DNA from 3 places in the Streptomyces sp. NPDC001985 genome. Region 2 is predicted to be linked to each of the others. Evidence: predicted binding sites of a transcription regulator. Region 2 holds the regulator's gene; each other region holds the start of a gene.
What was found. The regulator HrcA, encoded in region 2, represses chaperone genes, less so after heat shock. The targets are predictions, from matches to a motif close to TTNGCACTCNGNNNNNCNGAGTGCNAA.

Region 1: the regulator HrcA is predicted to act here: its motif matches at 2,678-2,704, upstream of groES (co-chaperone GroES).
Region 3: the regulator HrcA is predicted to act here: its motif matches at 4,090-4,116, upstream of groL (chaperonin GroEL).

The regions. Positions count from the first base shown of each region.
Region 1 is NZ_JBEOYB010000015.1:47,158-54,720, forward strand. It holds gene ABT122_RS09215 (SDR family NAD(P)-dependent oxidoreductase) at 1-233, shown strand, start outside; gene groL (chaperonin GroEL) at 466-2,091, opposite strand; gene groES (co-chaperone GroES) at 2,225-2,533, opposite strand; gene ABT122_RS09230 (polysaccharide deacetylase family protein) at 3,014-3,937, opposite strand; gene ABT122_RS09235 (THUMP-like domain-containing protein) at 4,059-5,249, shown strand; gene ABT122_RS09240 (RNA polymerase sigma factor) at 5,304-6,542, opposite strand; gene ABT122_RS09245 (YciI family protein) at 6,589-6,945, opposite strand; gene ABT122_RS09250 (MFS transporter) at 6,995-7,563, opposite strand, start outside.
Region 2 is NZ_JBEOYB010000043.1:17,969-25,531, reverse strand. It holds gene ABT122_RS20270 (hypothetical protein) at 1-352, opposite strand, end outside; gene ABT122_RS20265 (hypothetical protein) at 428-811, shown strand; gene ABT122_RS20260 (16S rRNA (uracil(1498)-N(3))-methyltransferase) at 938-1,681, opposite strand; gene ABT122_RS20255 (nitronate monooxygenase) at 1,681-2,751, opposite strand; gene dnaJ (molecular chaperone DnaJ) at 3,292-4,428, opposite strand; gene hrcA (heat-inducible transcriptional repressor HrcA) at 4,429-5,454, opposite strand; gene ABT122_RS20240 (MBL fold metallo-hydrolase) at 5,672-6,406, shown strand; gene ABT122_RS20235 (DUF3097 domain-containing protein) at 6,416-7,216, shown strand; gene ABT122_RS20230 (PLL family lectin) at 7,544-7,563, shown strand, end outside.
Region 3 is NZ_JBEOYB010000079.1:5,821-13,383, reverse strand. It holds gene ABT122_RS28005 (alpha/beta hydrolase) at 275-1,840, opposite strand; gene groL (chaperonin GroEL) at 2,339-3,961, opposite strand; gene ABT122_RS27995 (cold-shock protein) at 4,409-4,612, opposite strand; gene ABT122_RS27990 (MoaD/ThiS family protein) at 5,064-5,339, opposite strand; gene thrC (threonine synthase) at 5,377-6,666, opposite strand; SAM riboswitch class I at 6,683-6,831, opposite strand; gene ABT122_RS27980 (glucosyl-3-phosphoglycerate synthase) at 6,971-7,563, shown strand, end outside.

The DNA of each region.
Region 1 (7,563 bases), on a different contig from region 2:
TACGCACCGAGTTCCACCAGCGGGCGGGGATGGGAACGGAGAACATCCCGGGGTGGATGTGGCTGGACGCGGACAAGCTGGTGGGGGCGGCGCTGACGGATCTGGCGCGCGGCCGGACGGTCTCGATCCCCGATCCCCGGTACAAGGCGCTGATGGGGCTGGTGAAGCTGGCGCCCCGGGGGGTGCTGGGCGGGGTCACCTCCCGGACGGGCCGCAAGTACGGACCGCGGTAGCCGGGGCGGCTCCCCGGCATCCGGGCACCCGGGCACCCGGGCACCCGGGCACCCGGGCACCCGGGCACCCGACGGCGGGACGGCACCGGGCGGGCGGGGTCGGGCGGCACCCGGCCGGGCCGCACCCGGGCGGGCGGCCCTCGGCGGAACGGCACCGGGCCCGGTGTCCCCATGGCGGGGGCACCGGGCCCGGATGCGGTTCAGCGTGCCGCTACCGACGCGGAGTCATGCGTCAGTGGGAGTGGCCGTGGCCGCCGTGACCGGCGTCGCCCTCGTCCTCGGCCGGCTTCTCGACGACCAGGGTCTCGGTCGTGAGCAGCAGGGAGGCGATCGAGGCGGCGTTCTCCAGCGCGGAGCGGGTGACCTTGACCGGGTCGATGACGCCGGCCTTCACCAGGTCGCCGTACTCGCCGGTGGCGGCGTTGAAGCCCTGGCCCTTGTCCAGCTCGGCCACCTTGGAGGTGATCACATAGCCTTCGAGGCCGGCGTTCTCGGCGATCCAGCGCAGCGGCTCGACGGCGGCGCGGCGGACGACGGCGACACCGGTGGCCTCGTCGCCCTCCTTGCCGAGGTTGCCCTCCAGCACCTTGACGGCGTGGACGAGCGCGGAGCCACCACCGGAGACGATGCCCTCCTCGACCGCGGCGCGGGTCGCGGAGATGGCGTCCTCCAGACGGTGCTTCTTCTCCTTCAGCTCCACCTCGGTGGCGGCACCGACGCGGATCACGCAGACACCGCCGGCCAGCTTCGCCAGGCGCTCCTGGAGCTTCTCGCGGTCCCAGTCGGAGTCCGTGGACTCGATCTCGGCCTTGATCTGCGCGACGCGGCCGGTGATCTCCTCGGAGCTGCCGCCACCGTCGACGATGGTGGTGTCGTCCTTGGTGATGGTCACGCGGCGGGCGGAGCCCAGCACGTCCAGGCCGGCCTGGTCGAGCTTGAGGCCGACCTCCTCGGCGATGACGGTGGCGCCGGTGAGGACGGCCATGTCCTGGAGCATCGCCTTGCGGCGGTCGCCGAAGCCGGGGGCCTTGACGGCCACGGCGTTGAACGTGCCGCGGATCTTGTTGACGACCAGGGTGGAGAGCGCCTCGCCCTCGACATCCTCGGCGATGACCAGCAGCGGCTTGGAGCCACCCGCCTGGATGACCTTCTCCAGCAGCGGGAGCAGGTCCTGGATGGAGGAGATCTTGCCCTGGTTGATCAGGATGTACGGGTCGTCGAGGACGGCCTCCATACGCTCCTGGTCGGTGACCATGTACGGGGAGAGGTAGCCCTTGTCGAAGGCCATGCCCTCGGTGAAGTCCAGCTCCAGGCCGAAGGTGTTGGACTCCTCGACGGTGATGACACCGTCCTTGCCGACCTTGTCCATGGCCTCGCCGACCAGCTCGCCGACCTGCTGGTCCTGCGCGGAGAGCGCGGCGACGGCGGCGATGTCGGCCTTGTCCTCGATGGGACGGGCGGTCGCGAGGAGCTCCTCGGACACGGCCTTGACGGCGGCGTCGATGCCCTTCTTCAGGGACGACGGGGAGGCGCCGGCGGCGACGTTGCGCAGGCCCTCGCGGACCAGCGCCTGGGCCAGCACGGTGGCGGTGGTGGTGCCGTCACCAGCGATGTCGTTGGTCTTGGTGGCCACCTCCTTCACCAGCTGGGCGCCGAGGTTCTCGTACGGGTCGTCGAGCTCGACCTCGCGGGCGATGGTGACGCCGTCATTGGTGATGGTGGGGGCGCCGAACTTCTTGTCGATGACGACATTGCGGCCCTTGGGGCCGATGGTCACCTTCACGGTGTCGGCAAGCTTGTTGACGCCGCGCTCGAGGGCGCGACGGGCGTCCTCGTCGAACTTCAGGATCTTCGCCATGGAGCGTTTCAGTCCTCTTCGTGTACGAACCGCGCCCCCAGCGCCCGGGATATGACTGTCAGCGGGGGCCAGGGGCGCGGTTCACAAAACAAACGGGGTACGGAGACTCCGGGGCGAGCCCCGGTAATCCGACCTACTTCTCGATGATCGCGAGTACGTCGCGGGCCGAGAGGACGAGGTACTCCTCGCCGTTGTACTTCACCTCGGTGCCGCCGTACTTGCTGTACAGAACGACGTCGCCGGTCTTGACGTCGAGCGGCAGGCGCTCACCGTTCTCGAAGCGACCCGGGCCGACCGCGAGGACGACGCCCTCCTGGGGCTTCTCCTTCGCGGTGTCCGGGATGACCAGGCCAGAGGCCGTGGTCTGCTCGGCGTCGAGCGGCTGGACCACAATGCGGTCCTCAAGCGGCTTGATGGCAACCTTGGAGCTGGTGGTCGTCACGGTCCGACCTCCCCCTTCGGAGATCTCGGGGTTCATCTGTCTGAGTGGCGACCAGGTCGATCCGTCGTCGCGGGTGCCGGATCTGCCCGTCGCTGTGCTGGCACTCTCCGGTGGGGAGTGCCAGACCCGAGACTATGACCGCGGTTAGCACTCGGTCAAGCGGAGTGCCAATCCCGTGCGTCGATCCCGGCCCCGGGGGCGCGCCGTGCGGCGAGCCCCCGGGCCGGACCGGACCCGCACCGTGCGGGTCTCCCCGGGCCCGGGGTCCGCCCTCAAACGCCGGACGGGCCGGGATTTGCCCAGCTCGGGTGCGGGGGCCGCGCTCAGACACCGGACGAGCCGGAACTCACACCACGCGGGTCCCCCGGGCGCGGGGTCCGTCCTCAAACGCCGGACGGGCCGGGATTTACCCAGCTCCGGCACTCCCGGCACAGAGCAGTCCTCAGACGGCGGGACGGGCCGGGGCTCGGGCCGGCAGGGTCAGACGTAGTCCTCCAGGCGGGCCACCGCGTACCCCTTCTCCGTCACCGTCCTCATCACCTGGCGCACCATGTCCGCCATCGACCCCTCCCACTCATCCGTCCCCCTGAAGTGCGTCAGGATGATGTCCCCGGGATGCAGATCCCGATCCCACTCCCGCCACTCCATCCGGTCCGGGAACGCCTCCGCCGCCCACAGCGGCACCGCCTTCACCCCGCAGGCCCGGGCCGCGCGCAGGGTGTCCTGGTTGTAGTTGCCGTACGGCGGGCGGAAGAGCGGGGGGCGCGTGCCGTACAGCTTGGTGAGGTTGTCCTGCTGGCCGCAGATCTCCCGCTTCTGCGCGGCGTAGTCGAGGCCGGGCATGTAGCGGTGGTTGAGGGTGTGGTTGTGGAGCGAGACACCCAGGTCCCGCATCTCGCGGAAGTACCCGTAGTTGTCGTTGATCACATAGTCGCTGAGGAACGAGCTGTACGGGATCTGGAGCTCGGACATCATCCGCAGCAGCTCGGGGTCCTTCTCCCTGCCGTCGTCGATCGTCAGGAAGACCACCCGCTCGGTCACCGGCACGGTGGTGAAGACCGGCGGCAGATACTCGCCGCCCTCGACCTCGAACCCCTTGCGGGTGGTGATCTCGGGCTTGACGGCCGGCGGCGGGGGCGCCGTCAGCGGAGTGCGCTCCAGACCCCACTTCTGGGCGGCGGCGGCCCGGACGGCCTGGGCGCGCTTGCGGCTCTCGGCGCGTTCGGCGGGCGAGCCGCCCGGCCCGGCGGGGCCCGTCCGCTCGCCGGCCGACCGGCCGGGGGCGGCCCCCGCGCCCTCCCGGGGGCCGGGGGTCTCGGCCGCGCACGCCGAGCCGAGGAGGACGGCGAGCAGCGCCGCCGCCAGCGCACGGCGACGCCCCGCCCTCCCCACACCTTTACCCATCATTTTTACGTTTTGTCCGCTTAGCTGCATGGCGCCGCATCCTGTCAGCACGGACCCCGGAGATCCGGCCGACACCCGCCGGGGCGGGCGGACCGTCCCCCGCCTGGCCCACAATGGCCAGGTGAACGACGTCTCCCCGCTCCTCACCGACGAGGGCCAGGCCCTGCTCGCCGCACTCCGCGGCTTCGACCCCGCCCAGGAACTGGCCATCGCCACCCGGCTGCGCCGCGACCACCCGGCCGCGCTGGTCTCCGCCGCGCTGGGGCAGGCCCGGCTCCGGCAGCGCGCGGCGGCGAAGTTCGGCGAGCGGGACGCCCAGCGGATGTACTTCACGCCCGGCGGTGTCGAGCAGTCGACCCGTACCTCCGTCGCCGAGTACCGCGCCGGGCGGTTCGCCGCGCTGGGCGTGCGGAGCGTGGCGGATCTCTGCGCCGGTATCGGCGGGGACGCCATCGCGCTCGCCCGCGCCGGAATCCGGGTGCTGGCCGTGGACCGCGACCCGCTGACCGCCGCCGTCGCCCGCGCCAACGCGGACGCCCTCGGCCTGGCGGAGCTGATCGAGGTCCGCTGCGCCGATGTGACGGAGACCGATGTCTCGGCGTACGACGCGGTCTTCGTGGACCCGGCCCGGCGCGGCGGCCGGGGCAGGATCTTCGACCCGGAGGCGTACTCCCCGCCGCTCTCCTGGGCGATCGGCGCGGCCCGGACCCGTCCGCTCGCCGCACTGAAGATCGCCCCGGGCATTCCGCACGAGCTGGTGCCGGACGACTTCGACGCGGAGTGGATCTCGGACGGCGGCGATGTGAAGGAGGCGGTGCTCTGGTCGGGGGCGCGCGCGCCGGGCGCTCCCCCGGGCCCCGCGATCACCGCGACCCTGCTGCCCGGCCCGCACTCCCTCACCGGGCGCGGTCTGCCCGACCCGCCGGTCCGTCCGGTCGGCCGCTATCTGTACGAGCCGGACGGGGCGGTCATCCGGGCGCATCTGGTCGCGGAGGCCGCCGAGCGCCTGAACGCCGGGCTGATCGACGAGACGATCGCCTATCTCACCTCCGACGAGCTCCACCCGGGGCAGCCGTTCGTCACCGCGTACGAGATCACCGATGTGCTGCCCTTCCATCTGAAGCGGCTCAAGGCGCTGTTGCGCGAGCGCGAGGTGGGCGTGCTGACGGTGAAGAAGCGCGGTTCGGCGGTGGAGCCGGAGGAGCTGCGCCGCCGGGTGAAGCCCCAGGGGCGGAACGCGGCGACGGTCTTTCTGACCCGGGTGGCGGGGGCGCCGTCGATGCTCATCGGCCGCCCCGCCGGGGAGGGCTGAGCGGCCGTCACCCGCCGAGGGGCCGCCACCCGACTGAGCCGCCGTCAGCCGCCGTCAGCCGCCGAGGCCCTCCGCGCGGGCCCGGAGAAGTTCGCGCTCCCGTCCGTTGCGGGCCAGCTCCGCCGCGCGGCTGAACTCCGCGCGGGCCGCGGCCGTGCGGCCGAGCCGGGCCAGCAGATCGCCGCGGACGCTCGGCAGCAGGTGGTACTCCTTCAGCGCGGGCTCCTCCGCCAGCGCGTCGACCAGCGCGAGGCCCGCCTCCGGGCCGTCCGCCATCGAGACGGCCACCGCCCGGTTCAGCTCCACCACCGGCGACGGGACGAGGGCGGCCAGCTGCCCGTACAGCGTGGCGATCGTGCGCCAGTCGGTGTCCTCGTACCGGACGGCCCGGGCGTGGCAGGCGGCGATGGCGGCCTGGAGGACATACGGGCCCGGGGCGGCGCCCAGGGCTCCGGCGCGGGCGAGGGCGGCGTAGCCCCGGTGGATGAACGACTGGTTCCAGCGGGTGCGGTTCTGGTCGGCGAGCAGCACCGGGGCGCCGTCGGGGCCGGTGCGGGCGGCGGTCCGCGAGGCCTGGATCTCCAGCAGCGCCACCAGCCCGTGCACCTCGGGCTCCCGGGGCATCAGCCCCGCCAGCACCCGCCCCAGCCGCAGTGCGTCCTCGCAGAGGGCCGGGCGGAGCCAGTCGTCGCCGGCGGTCGCGGAGTACCCCTCGTTGAAGACCAGATAGATGACCTCCAGCACGGAGCCGAGGCGGGCCGCGCGGTCCGGCCCGTACGGCACCTCGAAGGGGACGCCGGCCTTCGCGAGGGTGCGTTTGGCGCGGACGATGCGCTGGGCGACGGTGGACTCGGCGGCCAGGTGCGCGCGGGCGATCTCCTCGGTGGTGAGCCCGCCGACCAGCCGCAGGGTGAGCGCGATCCGGGCCTCCGTGGAGAGCACCGGATGGCAGGCGGTGAAGATCAGCCGCAGTACGTCGTCGTCGATGGCGTCGATGGCGGTCGCCTCCGGCGGCGGTACGTCCTCCAGCGCCCGGCCGACCTGCGCGAGCTTGCGCGCATAGGTCTCCTTGCGCCGGACCAGGTCGATCGCGCGGTGTTTGGCGGTGGCCATGAGCCAGGCGCCCGGCCGCTCCGGGACGCCCGACTCGGGCCACTGCTCCAGCGCGGCGACCAGAGCGTCCTGCGCGATCTCCTCGGCGATGCCCACATCCCGGACGATCCGGGTGACACCGGCGATGATCCGCGCGGACTCGATCCTGAATACCGTCTCCACCGCGTTCGCTGCCGTCACCGGCTCATCAGAACAGGCGTCCGGCGGACGGGCAAACGAGCGGGCCTCAGCCCTCGACGATCTCCCGGATCTCGGAGGTGACGGTCCAGTACTCCTCGTGGACCTGGAGGAAGCGCCTGGTCCATTCGAGGACCTCGGCCTTGTCCTTCGCGCGCAGGATCGCGTACCCCCCGACGACCTCCTTGGTCTCGGTGAAGGGGCCGTCGGTGTAGCTGAGCTTCCCGTTCGACCAGGTGACCCTGGTGCCCTCCGAGGTCGGGGTGAGCCCGGCCGTCTCCAGCATGACGCCCGCCTCGGTCATCTCCGCGATGAGCGCGCCCATCCGCTCCATCAGCCCTTCGCTGATGCCCTCGGCGGGGACGTTCCGCTCGTCGACGCGGACCAGTGTCAGATAGCGCGGCATGGTGACTCCTCGGGTGGTTCCGTGAGCGGTGGGGCGGATTCCCCGCCGCTCACCCCTCTGTCGAACGGGAGACGGCCGGATCGACATCCCCTCCGGAATTCTTCGCGGAATTCCCTCCGGGGGCCACCGCCGCGGTCCGCTCCCGCCCCGGCAGCAGCGCGAGGGCGATCAGCGAGCCCGCGGCGAGCAGCCCGGCGCACACCCAGTAGGCGGTACGGTGCCCTTCCGCGAGCGCGGCGGGGCCGGTCGCCCCGCCGGTGGCGGAGGCCGCGACGGTCACCAGGACGGCCAGCCCCAGGGAGCCGCCGATCTGGCGGGCGCTGTTGAGCAGCCCGGAGGCCATGCCCGCCTCGGCGGGGGTCACCTCCGTGGTCGCGGCCGTGCCCAGCGGTACGAAGCTCATCCCTATGCCGAAGGCGCCGAGGAGCGAGGGGCCGAGGATGGAGCCGAGGAAGGTTCCGTCGGTGGTCGCCCCGGCGGCGAACCAGGCGAGCCCGGCGGACCCCAGCAGCCCGCCCAGGACGAGGAGGTTCCGCACGCCGGCGGTGGCCATCGCGCGGGCGGCGGTCAGCGAGCCGGCCACCACGCCCACACAGAAGGGCAGAAAGGCCAGCCCGG
Region 2 (7,563 bases):
CAGCCAGATCCCCCCGCACACAAACCCCCGCCCGTTCCTCCGTCACCCTCCCCCGCAACGTGATCGACTCCCCGCCCGCCGTCTCCCCCTCACAGTCGACCGTCGCGTACCCCGCCCCCGCCGGAGGCGCACTCCCCGGTGCCGAGGTACAGCTCAGCCACCTCACCTCCACCCCGAGGCGCTTGAACGTGCTGGTCGCCGTCCGGTCGGTGGTGAACGCGACGGCCGCGGCGTTGAGCCTGCCGTCCCCCGTCGGCTCGCACCCGGTCAGCGCGGCGACCGCCGCGGCGGCGAGAGCGAGGGCGAGGGCGGCCGGGAGCCGGCGGCCGGGTCTGATGGTGGTGCCGTTCATGCACGGCAGCGTGACACCGAGCGGCGGCCGGTAAAAGAGTGGTTGCGGACACAAATCCCCCGTACGGTCCGCGAGATGAGCAGAAAGCTGATCCGGCCCCGCAGGCTCGTCCTCGACGCGGACACGGTCTACATGTGGACCGTGCGGCACCGGCACTCGGCCGAGGGCGGACGCCCGTACAACTGCCGTACGGTCCTGTGCTTACGCCGCGAGGGCACCACCCCACGGCTGGAGATCGCCTTCCGGGAGACCGGCGAACCCTCCGGCCCGGGCCAACGGCTCAACCTCCACGAGCCGGGCATCGTACGGCGGTTCGTCGACGAGGCCCTGGCGCGGGGGCTGCTCCCCGCCCCGCCGGGGACCACCGAGGTGGACGGCGGGCCCCTGTTCGACGCGGTGATCGCCGCCTCCGCCGCTGCGCGCGGCGGACGGCCGGATCACGCTGCGCCAAGCGGGTGAACGGCCCCTCCCAGGGGTCCGGGCCGTCTCTTTCGGATCTTGCCGGGCTCGCGAGCCCCGGCACCGGACCCCGCTCACCGATCCGGCCCGATCCGGCCCGATCCGGCCCGATCCGAAAGAAACTCCCTAGCCCCAGCGCCCGGTGCGCCCGAGCAGCAGCGCCACCCCCGCCGTACCCGCCGTGGAGGTGCGGAGCACCGTGCGCCCGAGCCGGTGCGGCCCGGCTCCCGCCGCCGCGAACACCGCTAGCTCCTCCGGCGAGACCCCGCCCTCGGGCCCCACCACCAGCACCATCGACCCCTCCGCCGGGAGTTCCGCCGTGGCGAGCGGCTCGGCGCCCTCCTCGTGCAGTACGGCGGCGAAGTCGGCCGCCGCGAGCACCTCGGCGACCTGCTTGGTCGTGGCCGCCTCCGCGACCTCGGGGAAGCGCAGCCGGCGGGACTGCTTCCCCGCCTCGCGCGCGGTCGCCCGCCACTTGGCGAGGGACTTGGCGCCGCGCTCGCCCCTCCACTGGGTGATGCAGCGCGCAGCCGACCAGGGCACGATGGCGTCGACGCCGGTCTCGGTCATGGTCTCCACGGCGAGTTCCCCCCGGTCGCCCTTGGGGAGCGCCTGCACCACGGTGATACGCGGCCGGGGCTCGGGCTCCTCCAGCAGGCTCCGCGCCTCCACGACCAGCCGGTCCTTGCCCTCGGTCCGGAGGACGACACCGGCCGCGCCCCGGCCGAGGCCGTCGGTGAGCACGATGTCCTCGCCGGGCTGGAGCCGCCGCACGGAGACCGCGTGGCGCCCCTCGGGCCCGTCCAGGGTGATCGGCCGGCCGGGTCCGGCGCCGTCCAGCGAGTCGACGAGGAAGACGGGCGCGGTCATCAGGAGCCCTCCGGGGCGAACGCGGTGCGGGCGGAGTCCATTTCGCCGGCGAGCACCCCGACGAGTTCCCCGGCGGGCAGGGTGCGGGCCAGCCGGTGGCCCTGCCCCGCCCACAGGGACATCCCCTGGGCGTCCCCCGCCTTCGCGGCGGCCTTGCGGAGCCCGCTGGTCAGATGGTGGACCTCTGGGTAGGCGGCCGGGGCGTAGGGTCCGTGCTCGCGCATGAAACGGTTTACCAGGCCCCGGGCGGGCCGCCCGGAGAAGGCCCGGGTCAGCTCGGTGCGGGTGAAGAGCGGGTTGGTCATGGCCTGTTTGTGCAGGGTGTGCGCGCCGGACTCGGGGCAGACCAGGAACGCGGTGCCGAGCTGGGCGGCGGTCGCCCCGGCGGCGAGCGCGGCGGCGATCTGGGCGCCGCGCATCAGCCCGCCGGTGGCGATGACGGGCAGGTCGACGGCGTCGCGGATCAGCGTGATGAGGGTGAGCAGCCCTATCCCGGCGCCGGCGGTGGCGGGGTCGTCGCGGTGGGTGCCCTGGTGTCCGCCCGCCTCGACGCCCTGTACGCAGAGCGCGTCGGCTCCGGCCTGCTCGGCGGCGCGGGCCTCTTCGGGGGTGGTGACGGTGACGACGGTGAGGGTGCCGGCCCGGCCGAAGGATTCGAGCACCTCGGGGGCGGGGCAGCCGAAGGTGAAGGAGACGACGGGCACCGGGTCGTCGAGGAGGATGGCGAGTTTGGCCTCGTAGCCGTCGTCACCGCCGGAGTCGGGGTCGCCGAGCGGGGTCTCGTACCAGGTGGTCTCACCGGCGAGCTGGTGCTGATAGACCTCGATGGCGGCGGGGTCGGTGGTGCCGCGCTGCGGCATGAAGAGGTTGACCCCGAAGGGGCGTGGGGTGAGCCCGCGGATCTGTTTGATCTCCTGGTACATGCCGCCCGCGGTCTTGTACCCGGCGGCGAGGAACCCGAGACCGCCCGCCTCGGACACGGCGGCGGCGAGCTGGGGGCACGACGCGCCGCCGGCCATGGGCGCCTGCACGATGGGATACCGGCAGAGACCGGTCAGTGCGGAGGACATGCTTGCATCGTGCCATGCGCCTCCCGGCCCACCGAATCGGCCTCGCCCGGCCCGTGGAAGGCTCCCGGCCCCCTGCGCGACCCCCGTGCCGGGGCCTCTCGCACCCTGATGCTCCACGGCGCGCCGGTCCCCGGTCGCGCGGGGAGTTCCGTCCTGGCGCTCCCCCAGGGCTGCCCCCGGACAAGCCGGACCGGCTCAACGCACCGGCCTCACAGACACCCCGGGTGTGCGCAGAAACCGGCCCCCGGGAAGCCGGAACTCCCCAGACAGCCACCGGACAGCACCGAGACACCCCGAAGTCACCCCGCCACCCAGGCATCGCCCGCCGCAGCTCCGGCACCGGCCCCCGGACGAGCCGGACCGGCTCGGACACCCGCCCCGGACGAGCCGGACCGGCTCGGGCCCCCCGGCACACCGGGCGGCCGGCTCCGGCCCCTCCCCGGGCAGGCACCCGGCAGCCGAAATCACCCGGACCAGCAGCCGGGCGGACGGCCCGGGAAGCAGCCGGACCACCCGGACCACCCGAGCCGCCGGCAGGCACTACCGGCCGTTGAAAGCGTCCTTCAGGCGCGAGAACAACCCCTGCTGCCCGGGCTGGAACTGCCCGAGAGGCCGCTCCTCGCCCCGCAGCTTCGCCAGCTCCCGCAGCAGCCTCTCCTGCTCCGCGTCCAGCTTCTGCGGGGTCATCACCTCGACGTGCACGATCAGGTCGCCGCGCCCGCCGCCCCGCAGATGGGTGATGCCCCGGCCGTGCAGCGGAATCGACTGGCCGGACTGGGTACCCGGCCGGATGTCGACCTCCTCCACGCCGTCGAGCGTCTCCAGCGGCACCTTGGTGCCGAGCGCGCCCGCCGTCATGGGGACCGTCACGGTCACATGGAGATCGTCCCCGCGCCGCTGGAACACCGGGTGGGGCAGCTCGTGGATCTCGACGTAGAGATCGCCGGCGGGTCCGCCACCGGGCCCCACCTCCCCCTCGCCCGCGAGCTGGATGCGGGTGCCGTTGTCGACACCGGCGGGGATCTTCACGGTCAGGGTCCGGCGGGACCGCACCCGGCCGTCGCCCGCGCACTCCGGGCACGGGGTCGGGACGACGGTCCCGAAGCCCTGGCACTGGGGGCACGGCCGCGAGGTCATGACCTGGCCGAGGAAGGACCGGGTCACCTGCGAGACCTCACCGCGGCCCCGGCACATGTCACAGGTCTGCGCCGAGGTGCCCGGCGCCGCTCCCTCACCGCTGCAGGTCGTACAGACCGTGGCGGTGTCGACCTGGATCTCCTTGGTGGTGCCGAAGGCGGCCTCACTCAGATCGATCTCCAGGCGGATCATCGCGTCCTGGCCGCGCCGCGTCCGCGAGCGGGGCCCGCGCTGCGACGCCGTCCCGAAGAACGCGTCCATGATGTCCGAGAAGTTGCCGAAGCCACCGGCGCCGAAGCCTCCCGCGCCCGCGCCTCCGGCCTGCGACAGCGGATCGCCGCCGAGGTCGTAGACCTGCTTCTTCTGCGGGTCCGAGAGCACCTCGTAAGCGGCGTTGATCTCCTTGAACCGCTCCTGGGTCTTCGGATCGGGGTTGACATCCGGATGCAGCTCGCGGGCGAGCCGACGGAATGCCTTCTTGATCTCGTCCTGCGATGCGTCGCGGCGCACGCCGAGTACGGCGTAGTAGTCCGTGGCCACTTACGACTCCGCCAGGATCTGTCCGACGTAACGTGCCACTGCGCGTACCGCTCCCATCGTTCCGGGGTAGTCCATGCGGGTCGGTCCGACCACGCCGAGTTTGGCGACTGCCTCGTCGCCCGAACCGTAGCCGACGGCGACCACGGACGTTGAGTTGAGCCCTTCATGGGCGTTCTCATGACCGATGCGGACAGTCATGCCCATTCCGCCCGACTCCTTCGCCTCACCGAGCAGCTTGAGGAGCACCACATGCTCCTCCAGCGCCTCCAGCACCGGCCGGATGGTGAGCGGGAAGTCGTGTCCGAAGCGGGTGAGGTTGGCGGTGCCGCCGATCACCAGCCGCTCCTCGGTCTCCTCCACCAGCGTCTCCAGCAGAGTGGAGAGCACCGTGGAGACCACGCCCCGGTCCTCCGGGTCGAAGGACTCGGGAAGGTCCTGGACCAGCTGCGGTACATCGGCGAAACGGCGGCCGACGACCCGGCTGTTGAGCCGGGCCCGCAGATCGGCGAGCGGGACCTCCCCGAAGGGCGAGGGACAGTCGATCATGCGCTGCTCGACCCGTCCGGTGTCCGTGATCAGGACGAGCATCAGCCGCGCGGGCGCGAGGGAGAGCAGCTCGACATGGCGGACGGTGGAGCGGGTGAGCGAGGGGTACTGGACGACGGCGACCTGGCGGGTCAGCTGCGCCAGCAGCCGTACCGTGCGGCCGACGACGTCGTCGAGGTCGACGGCGCCGTCCAGAAAGCTCTGGATGGCGCGCCGCTCGGCCGACGACAGGGGCTTGACCCCGGCCAGCCGGTCCACGAAGAGCCGGTAGCCCTTGTCCGTGGGAATGCGTCCGGCGCTGGTGTGGGGCTGGGCGATGAAGCCCTCCTCCTCCAGCACGGCCATGTCGTTGCGGACCGTCGCCGGGGAGACACCGAGGCGGTGGCGCTCCGTGAGCGCCTTGGAGCCGACGGGCTCCTCGGTGCCGACATAGTCCTGGACGATGGCGCGCAACACTTCGAGTCTGCGTTCGCTGAGCATCGCGCACACCTCCAGCGGTGTTCCCTCGGTGGTTCTTCGGTCGTCCACGGTCGTCTTCGGTCGTCTTCGGTCACTGCTCAGTCACTGACTGGCACTCATGAGGCACGAGTGCCAGCTCCGCCCCGAGCCAGTGTACGGCCGTGGGGTACGCCCCTAGCAAGGGCGACCGACCACGGTACCGCGCACTCGCGCTGGTCGTTGCCAGTAGCGTCGCGGTATGGACGTCAGTTGGGAAGAGCACGGGTGGGAGCGGTTGGACGGCCGGGTGGGCCGGCGCCGGCTCCCCGGATGGGACGCGACCGTCGGTCTGATCGCCGGCCCGGAGGGCGTACTGCTGTACGACACGGGCTCCACGGTGCGCGAGGGGGCGGAGATCCGGCTCCAGGCGCGGACGCTGCTGCCGGGCCGCCGCGTGACGCATGTCGCACTGAGCCATCCGCATTTCGACCATGTGATGGGCACCTCGGCCTTCGCGGGTGTGGAGGTGTACGGAGCCGGGGGCGTCGACACGCTCCTGCGGCGGGAGCGCGAGGTGCTGTGCGCGGACGCGGTACGCCATGGGGTCGCCCCGGACGCGGCGGCGGACGCGGCCGATCTGCTGGTGGTGCCGGGCCGGACGGTCGCCGGGGAGCTGGCGCTCGACCTGGGCGGCGGGCTGCGGGTGCTGCTGGTGAACGCGGGGCCCGGGCACACCGGCCACGACCTGGCCGCCCTGGTCCCGGGGCCGGCGGGGGCGCCGCCGGTGGTCTTCTGCGGTGACCTGGTGGAGGAGTCGGGCGAGCCGCAGGCGGGACCGGACGCGGTGGCGGCCGGGTGGCCGGCGGCGCTGGACCGGCTGCTGGCGCTCGGCGGCCCGGACGCGGTGTACGTACCGGGGCACGGCGCGGTGGTGGACGCCGCGTTCGTGCGTGCCCAGCGCGATGCGCTGGCGGAGCGGTTCGCAGTGTCGTAGCGTCGCCGGATGCGCAGCTACAGCCCCGATCTGACCCCGCCCTGGAAGAAGCCGGCCCCCGTCGCGGAGGTGCCCGCCGACCCCGATCTGGTGGTGGAGGAGGTCACCACGGGGTTCTGCGGGGCCGTGGTGGGCTGCGAGGCGGGGACGGTGACCCTGGAGGACCGTTTCGGCAAGCACCGGGTCTTCCCGCTGGCCCCGCGCGGGTTTCTGCTGGAGGGCAGGGTGGTGACGCTGGTCCGCCCCGCCCGGGGGCCCGTCGCGGCGACGCGCACGGCCTCGGGGTCGGTCGCCGTCCCGGGCGCGCGGGCGCGGGTGGCGCGGGCGGGCCGGATCTATGTCGAGGGCCGGCACGACGCGGAGCTGGTGGAGCGGGTCTGGGGCGACGATCTGCGGATCGAGGGAGTGGTGGTGGAGTATCTGGAGGGCGTCGACGACCTCCCCGCCATCGTCCGGGAGTTCGACCCGGGGCCGGACGCCCGGCTGGGGGTGCTGGTGGACCATCTGGTCCCCGGCTCGAAGGAGTCGCGGATCGCCTCGGCGGTGACCGGTGACCATGTGCTGGTGACGGGACATCCGTTCATCGACATCTGGGAGGCGGTGAAGCCGTCATCGGTGGGCATCGCCGCCTGGCCCCGGGTGCCGCGCGGGCAGGACTGGAAGACCGGGGTGTGCCGGGCGCTGGGGTGGCCGGAGAACACCGGGGCGGCCTGGCAGCACATCCTGGCGCGGGTGGGCTCGTACCGCGATCTGGAACCGGCGCTGCTGGGGCGGGTGGAGGAGCTGATCGACTTCGTCACCGCGGAGTGAGGGCCGCCGCGTCCCCGATCGCCTGCGCCTGCGCCTGCGTCCGCGCCTGCGTCCGCGCCTTCCCGGCCGGCCGGCCGGGTCCGCCACGGGCTCGGGCGCCCGCAATCCACGGGTTGCGGACTGAATATGTGAAGAAGTCTCCTTTCAGTCAGTAATACGACTTTGAGCCGTTCATCACTCCTGTCGTGTAGGAGCGGCCGACCATGGACAACTCCTCACTGCGACAGCGCGCGCACCCTCCGTAGCACCCCGCTGGCAATTCCGTGGTCCGGCCGCCGCCCCCGCCCCCGCTCCTGCACCCTGAACCGCAGACTGAGGAGGACAGCCATGGCATTCGACCCCGGCCT
Region 3 (7,563 bases), on a different contig from region 2:
GGGTGGGGTGCGGGGGCTGGTCCCCGACCCGGGCCCGCTGGGTGCGGGGTCCCGTGGTGCGGGGTCCGTCCTCAATCGCCGGACGGGCTGGGTTTGTGCGGGGTCCCGTGGTGCGGGGTCCGTCCTCAATCGCCGGACGGGCTGGGATGTCACGCTGGGCGGGCTGGGGTGCGCGTCGAGCGGGCTGGGGTGTCGTGCTGGGTGGGCCGGGGTGCGTGCCGGACGGGCCGGGGTGCGTGCCGGACGGGCCGGGGGCCCGTCCGGCACGGGGTGGTCAGAAGCGGTGGGGGTGCTGGGGGAGGGGGGACTGGGGGGTGGTGGAGGTGCGGGGGGCGCCCGGGGCGCAGGTGGTGTCCTTCGCCGGGAGCTTCCCGGTGTTCAGGTACGACGTCCCCGCGGCATCCGCGCACGCGCTCCCGCCGAAGAGATACACCCCGTGCCCCTCCCCGTTCTTCACGGTCACCATCTTCGCGCCCTTGAGCGCGCTCCTCATCCCCTTCGCCGTCGAGAGCGGCGTCTGCGAGTCCCACTCGTTCTGGATGATCAGCGAGGGCACCTTGTTGTCGACCTTGGTGACCGGCTCACCGGACTTGTTCCAGAAGGCGCACGGCGTGATGTTGGACCCGAAGTCCCCGTACAGCGGGTAGCGCTTCTTGTCCCGGACCGCGTCCTTGCGGTACTGCTCGGTGTCGCGCGGCCAGGCCGCCGAGTTGTCCCCGCAGACGACCGACCAGAAGGCCGCGTCGCCGTTGTCGGCCGGCGTCTCCACGGCGAAGGCGGGCCGCCGGCGCGGCTCGGTCCCCGCCGGGCCGGTCTTCTTGCCGGCGGCGGCCTTCCTCAGGTTCACGACCAGTTCGCTGGCGGGCTCGACGCTGAAGGTCGAGTACCGCATGTACTCCCGCACCCCGTCGCCGTTGAACACCTCGCCCTCGTACTCGAAGGGCTTCCGGTCGGCCTGGGCCACCAGGTCCCAGAAGGACTTGCTCACCTTCTGCGGGGTGTCGCCCAGCTTGTAGACCGCGTTCCGCGCCGCCGCCCACTTCGTCCACCGCTGGAACGCCGGCTCCGCGCCGTCCGCCCACGCCTGGATCATGCCGCGCCAGGTGCGCGTGGGGTCGACGGCGCTGTCGAGGATGAAGCGGCCGGTCCGCTGGGGGAACATCTGGCTGTAGACGGCGCCCAGATAGGTCCCGTAGGAGTAGCCCACGTAGTTGAGCTTCTTCTCGCCGAGGACGGTACGGATCAGATCCAGGTCCCGCGCGGTGTTGCGGGTGGTGGTGTGCGGAACCTTCTCCCCGGACCTCTTGCGGCACTTGTCGGCGACGCCCTTCGCCGTGGCGACGTCCTTGGCGTAGGTCTTCGCCTTGTACACCCGCGGCCACAGGGCCTCGGCCCCGGAGAGTCCGCAGGTGACGGGGGAGCTCCGGCCGACGCCGCGGGGGTCGAAGCCGATCAGGTCGTACCGGTCCCGCACGGACTGGGGCAGCGCGGTCTTGAACTCCAGCGGCAGACCGAGCCCGCTGCCGCCGGGGCCGCCGGGGTTGGAGAGCAGGACGCCGTGGCGCTTGCCGGGCACACTGGTCCGGTAGCGGGATATCGCGATGTCCGTCTTCTTGCCGCCGGGCTTGGCGTAGTTGAGCGGCACCTTGACCGTGGCGCACTGGAAGGCGGCCGGCAGATCCGGGTGGCACCGCTTCCAGGTGAGCTTCTGCTGGGCGTACTGAGCCAGGGGACTCGTCCCGGGGCCCGGTGCGGCCGCCGCGGTGGTGGTGGTCACGGCGGGTGCGAGTGTCGCCATGACACTCACCGCGAGCACGGGTACGAGTCGTCGTCGCTGCATGAAGTCGTTCCTCCAGTGGATGGGCTCGCTGCTGTGGCGCAAGAGGCTCAATGGGCGCCTGTGCCAATGTAGTTGGCGCGGTGCCGGCGGGGGCCCGGTCCGCCGGATCGGAGGCCGGCGGGCGCGAAGGCCGTCACCGCAGGGCCGCCGGCCGGGGCCGCGGCGGGTCCGCCCGCCGCGCGTGGGGGAGCCGGTCTTCTCAACCGCACCGAGGGGCCTTCCCGTTGAGCGGGGTGGGTGACGGGATAGACCCTGGCTCAAGGAAGGGCGGGGCGAATCATCCCCGAGGGCGGGCTTGCTGCGACCCTGGAGGGAGGGGCGCGCGGAGGGCTCGTCCCCGGGGCGTAGGGGATGCCCCGCAGGACACCCCCGGGTACGGCCGGGCGCACGCCGGAGGGCGGCACCCCCCGGTACGGCCGGGCGCACGCCGAAGGGCGGCACCCCCTGGGAGAGGGGTGCCGCCCTTCGGATGGAGCAGGAGCTGCCGATCCCGGGGGATCAGAAGTCCATGTCACCGCCCGGCATGCCGCCCGGAGCGGCCGCGGCGGCCTTCTCCGGCTTGTCGGCGATGACGGCCTCGGTGGTCAGGAACAGCGCCGCGATGGAGGCCGCGTTCTGCAGGGCAGAGCGGGTCACCTTCGCGGGGTCGAGGATGCCCTCGGCGATCATGTCGACGTACTCACCGGTCGCGGCGTTCAGGCCGTGGCCGACGGGCAGGTTGCGCACCTTCTCGACGATGACGCCACCCTCCAGGCCGCCGTTGATGGCGATCTGCTTGAGCGGGGCCTCCAGCGCGAGCTTCACGGCGTTGGCGCCGGTCGCCTCGTCGCCTTCGAGGTCGAGCTTCTCGAAGACCGAGGAAGCCTGGAGCAGCGCGACGCCACCACCGGCGACGATGCCCTCCTCGACGGCCGCCTTCGCGTTGCGGACGGCGTCCTCGATGCGGTGCTTGCGCTCCTTGAGCTCGACCTCGGTCGCGGCACCGGCCTTGATGACGGCCACGCCGCCGGCCAGCTTCGCCAGGCGCTCCTGGAGCTTCTCGCGGTCGTAGTCCGAGTCGGAGTTCTCGATCTCGGCGCGGATCTGGTTGACCCGCCCGGCGACCTGGTCGCTGTCACCGGCGCCGTCGACGATCGTGGTCTCGTCCTTGGTGATGACGACCTTGCGGGCGCGGCCCAGCAGGTCCAGGCCGGCGTTCTCGAGCTTGAGGCCGACCTCCTCGGAGATGACCGTGCCGCCCGTGAGGATGGCGATGTCGTTCAGCATGGCCTTGCGGCGGTCGCCGAAGCCCGGGGCCTTGACGGCGACGGACTTGAAGGTGCCGCGGATCTTGTTCACGACCAGCGTGGACAGGGCCTCGCCCTCGACGTCCTCGGCGATGATCAGCAGGGGCTTGCCCGACTGCATGACCTTCTCCAGCAGCGGAAGGAGGTCCTTCACGTTGCCGATCTTGGAGTTGACGATCAGGATGTACGGGTCGTCCAGGGACGCCTCCATACGCTCCATGTCGGTGGCGAAGTACGCCGAGATGTAGCCCTTGTCGAAGCGCATACCCTCGGTGAGCTCCAGCTCCAGACCGAAGGTCTGGGACTCCTCGACGGTGATGACGCCTTCCTTGCCGACCTTGTCCATCGCCTCGGCGATGAGCTCGCCGATCTGGGTGTCGGCGGCGGAGATGGAGGCGGTGGAGGCGATCTGCTCCTTGGTCTCCACGTCCTTGGCCTGCTCCAGGAGGGCACCGGAGACGGCCTCGACGGCCTTCTCGATGCCGCGCTTGAGGGCCATCGGGTTGGCGCCGGCCGCGACGTTGCGCAGGCCCTCGCGGACGAGCGCCTGGGCGAGAACGGTGGCGGTGGTCGTGCCGTCGCCGGCGACGTCGTCCGTCTTCTTGGCGACTTCCTTGACCAGCTCGGCGCCGATCTTCTCGTACGGGTCCTCGAGCTCGATCTCCTTGGCGATGGACACACCATCGTTGGTGATCGTGGGCGCGCCCCACTTCTTCTCAAGGACGACGTTGCGGCCCTTGGGGCCGAGGGTGACCTTGACGGCGTCGGCGAGCTGGTTCATACCGCGCTCAAGGCCGCGCCGCGCCTCCTCGTCGAACGCGATGATCTTTGCCATGTGAAGTGTCCTCCACGGACTGGTGGGAAGCTCTGGCCGGACCGCGCTGGCGCCCGCGACGGACGGTCCCCAGCCGTGTGGTTCTCTGCCCCACCCGGCGTGCGGACCTCACCGACCCGGTCCTTGTTCTGTCACTCTCACCAGGAGAGTGCTAACGCCAATGATTAGCACTCGCCCCCTCCGAGTGCAAGCGCCTCCGGGAGAACCGGGGGGAGCGAGGGCCCCGGGAGCCCGTCCCCGCGGGGCGGTGCGCGGGCGCGCGCCGCCCCGCCGCGCCGGGGCTCCGGGAGCGCCCGCGCGAGGGCGCCCGGGGGCTCCGCCGGCCTGCCGCGCCCGGACACACCTGTGGGGTCCGCACCCCGTTCCCGGGATGCGGACCCCACATGTGTGAGCGCGTCGGTGGCCGATCGCGTCGCAGGTGTCGCAGGTGTGGCGAGGAACGCGGGATCAGACCGCGAGCTTCACCATGTCCGCCTGCGGACCCTTCTGTCCCTGCGAGATTTCGAACTCGACTCGCTGCCCCTCCTCCAGGGTGCGGTAGCCGTCCATCTGGATCGCGCTGTAGTGGACGAAGACGTCCGCACCACCGTCGACCGCGATGAAGCCGTACCCCTTCTCCGCGTTGAACCACTTGACGGTGCCCTGAGCCATGCCTAACTCCCCTATTACTGGCCCTTGCGCAGGACCGCACCTCGCGGACCCGGGTCAGACCTCACCCGCCGTGTGCCTGCCCGTCCGGGACGGGTTGAGGACCCCACAGGTGTGCGCCGGAACGCGTCGACCGCGGCTGAATGTATCTGCCCAACTGCCCTCTGCAACAGGTCAATCGGACGAGAAATCCGGGCACGGGCCATCGGGTAATCAGCCTGAATTCATGAGATCCCGGGGCAAGTCGGGCCCGGCAAAGAGGACTTAGGGTTCAAATCAAGCGCACACATTGGCTGCTTCTTATCGCGCCCGGGCGCATTCTGATAGGCCGGTCGGCACCGTCGGCCGAGGGGCGTTCCCCAACTGTAGCGCGCTCAACCCTACAGAATTGCCCCCTCCGTTTCTCTTGCGGAGGGGGCAATCGGGGTGACGGTGCGTAGAGACGCGCCGGGGCTCAGCCGCCGGCGACCGCCGGGATGATCGAGACGCCGGCGCCGTCCGGGGTCGCGGTCTCCAGGCCCTGCTCGAAGCGGACGTCGTCGTCATTGACATAGACGTTCACGAAGCGGCGCAGCCTGCCGTTGTCGTCCAGGACGCGCGCGGCGATCCCCGCGTGGTTCCGCTCCAGGTCCGCGATCACCTCGGAGAGGGTGGTGCCCTCGGCGGCCACCTCGGCCCGGCCTCCGGTGTAGGTGCGCAGAATGGTCGGGATACGGACGTTGACGCTCATCTTCAGCTCTCCCAGGGGGTCGTGGGCCGGGGCCGGGTCAGTGGGCCAGGCCGGCGTCGCGGAACGCGTCCAGGCTCGGGCGGATCGTCGCGGTGGGCCCGGTGGTCGGGGCCACCGCGTCCAGGGTCTTGAGGCCGTCACCGGTGTTGAGGACGACGGTGGTCAGCGCGGGGTCGAGCACGCCGGCCTCGATCAGCTTCCGGGTCACGCCCACGGTGACCCCGCCGGCGGTCTCGGCGAAGATGCCCTCCGTGCGGGCCAGCAGCTTGATCGAGTCCACGATCTGCTCGTCGGTGACGTCCTCGACGGCGCCGCCCGTGCGGCGGGCGATGTCCAGGACGTAGGGCCCGTCGGCGGGGTTGCCGATCGCCAGCGACTTGGCGATGGTGTCCGGCTTCACCGGGCGCACCACGTCGTGCCCGGCCTTGAAGGCCGCCGCCACCGGCGAGCAGCCCTCCGCCTGGGCCCCGAAGATCTTGTAGGGGCGGTCCTCGACCAGGCCCAGCCGGATCAGCTCCTGGAGACCCTTGTCGATCTTGGTGAGCTGGGAGCCGGAGGCGATCGGGATCACGATCTGGTCGGGCAGCCGCCAGCCGAGCTGCTCGCAGATCTCGTACGCCAGCGTCTTGGAGCCCTCGCCGTAGTACGGGCGCAGATTGACGTTGACGAAGCCCCAGCCCTCGCCGAGCGGATCGCCGATCAGCTCCGAGCAGAAACGGTTCACATCGTCGTAGTTGCCCTCGATGCCGACCAGCTCGCCGCCGTAGACCGCGGCCATGACGACCTTGCCCTGCTCCAGGTCGTGCGGGATGAAGACACAGGAGCGCAGGCCCGCCCGGGCCGCCGCCGCGCCGACCGCGCCGGCGAGGTTGCCGGTGGAGGAGCAGGACAGGGTGGTGAAGCCGAAGGCGCGGGCCGCCTCGACGGCGATGGCGACGACCCGGTCCTTGAAGGAGTGGGTCGGGTTGCCGGAGTCGTCCTTGATGAACAGCCCGCCGGTGACGCCCAGTTCGCGGGCGAGGTTGTCGGCCTTGACCAGCTTGGTGAAGCCCGGGTTCAGGCTCGGCTTGTCCGCCACGCCGGCGGGGACGGGCAGCAGGGGCGCGTACCGCCAGATGTTCTCCGGACCGGCGGCGATCCGGGCGCGCAGCGCCTCGGGGTCACCGGACGGGAGGTCGTAGGCGACTTCCAGCGGACCGAAACAGGAGGAACAGGCGAAGATCGGGCCCAGAGCGAAGCGCTCACCGCACTCGCGACACGAGAGAGCCGCTGCGGGGCCCAGGTCGACGGGGGTGACGGGGGTGCTGAGGTCAGTCTGAACAGCCATGGAGGGAGGCCCTTTCTCCTCATCTTTCCCATGGCGAGGCTCGCCATGAGACGGATTTGGCACCTTCCCGAGCCGGGAGCCTCACGCGCTGAACAGCGACTGAGACCGGCTGGAGGGTTGCCGGGGCTTCAACGGGCCGTATCCCTCTGCCCCTCTGGATGAGCGGTATTCGATTGTGAACACGGGACCCGACCCCGACATGCGGTGGGCATCCGTGTTGTTCAAGACTGTAACCGAAGGGGTGGACGGTTGAGATAGTCGTCCGAACCGCGAGATGCGTCACAGCTGTGGGGAGTGGGCGAACGTGCTCGACGAGACAGAGCGCTGGCTGACCAGGCGTTCCTGGTCGGCGGCCGACCGGCCGCTGCCCCGGCTGCTCGCCGCGAAGCGGGCCGTGCCCGCCACGGTGAGCGTGGTGCTGCCCGCGCTCAACGAGGAGGCCACGGTGGGTGACATCGTCACCGTGATCCGCCGGGAGCTGATGGAGACCGCCCCGCTCGTCGACGAGCTGGTGGTGATCGACTCCGGCTCCACCGACCGCACGGCCGATGTGGCCGCCGCGGCGGGCGCGCGGGTGGTGCACCGGGACGCGATCCTGCCCCGGATTCCCGCCGTCGCCGGCAAGGGCGAGGTGCTCTGGCGGTCACTGATGGTTACCCGCGGTGACATCGTCTGCTTCGTCGACGCCGACCTGCGGGACTTCTCCGCCGACTTCGTCTCCGGGATCGTGGGCCCGCTCCTGACCGACCCCGGCATCGACTTCGTCAAGGCGATGTACGACCGCCCCCTCGACGACACCCCGGGGCAGGGCGGCCGGGTGACCGAGCTGGTGGCCCGGCCGCTGCTCAATCTGCACTGGCCGCTGCTGGCCGGGTTCGTCCAGCCGCTGGGCGGGGA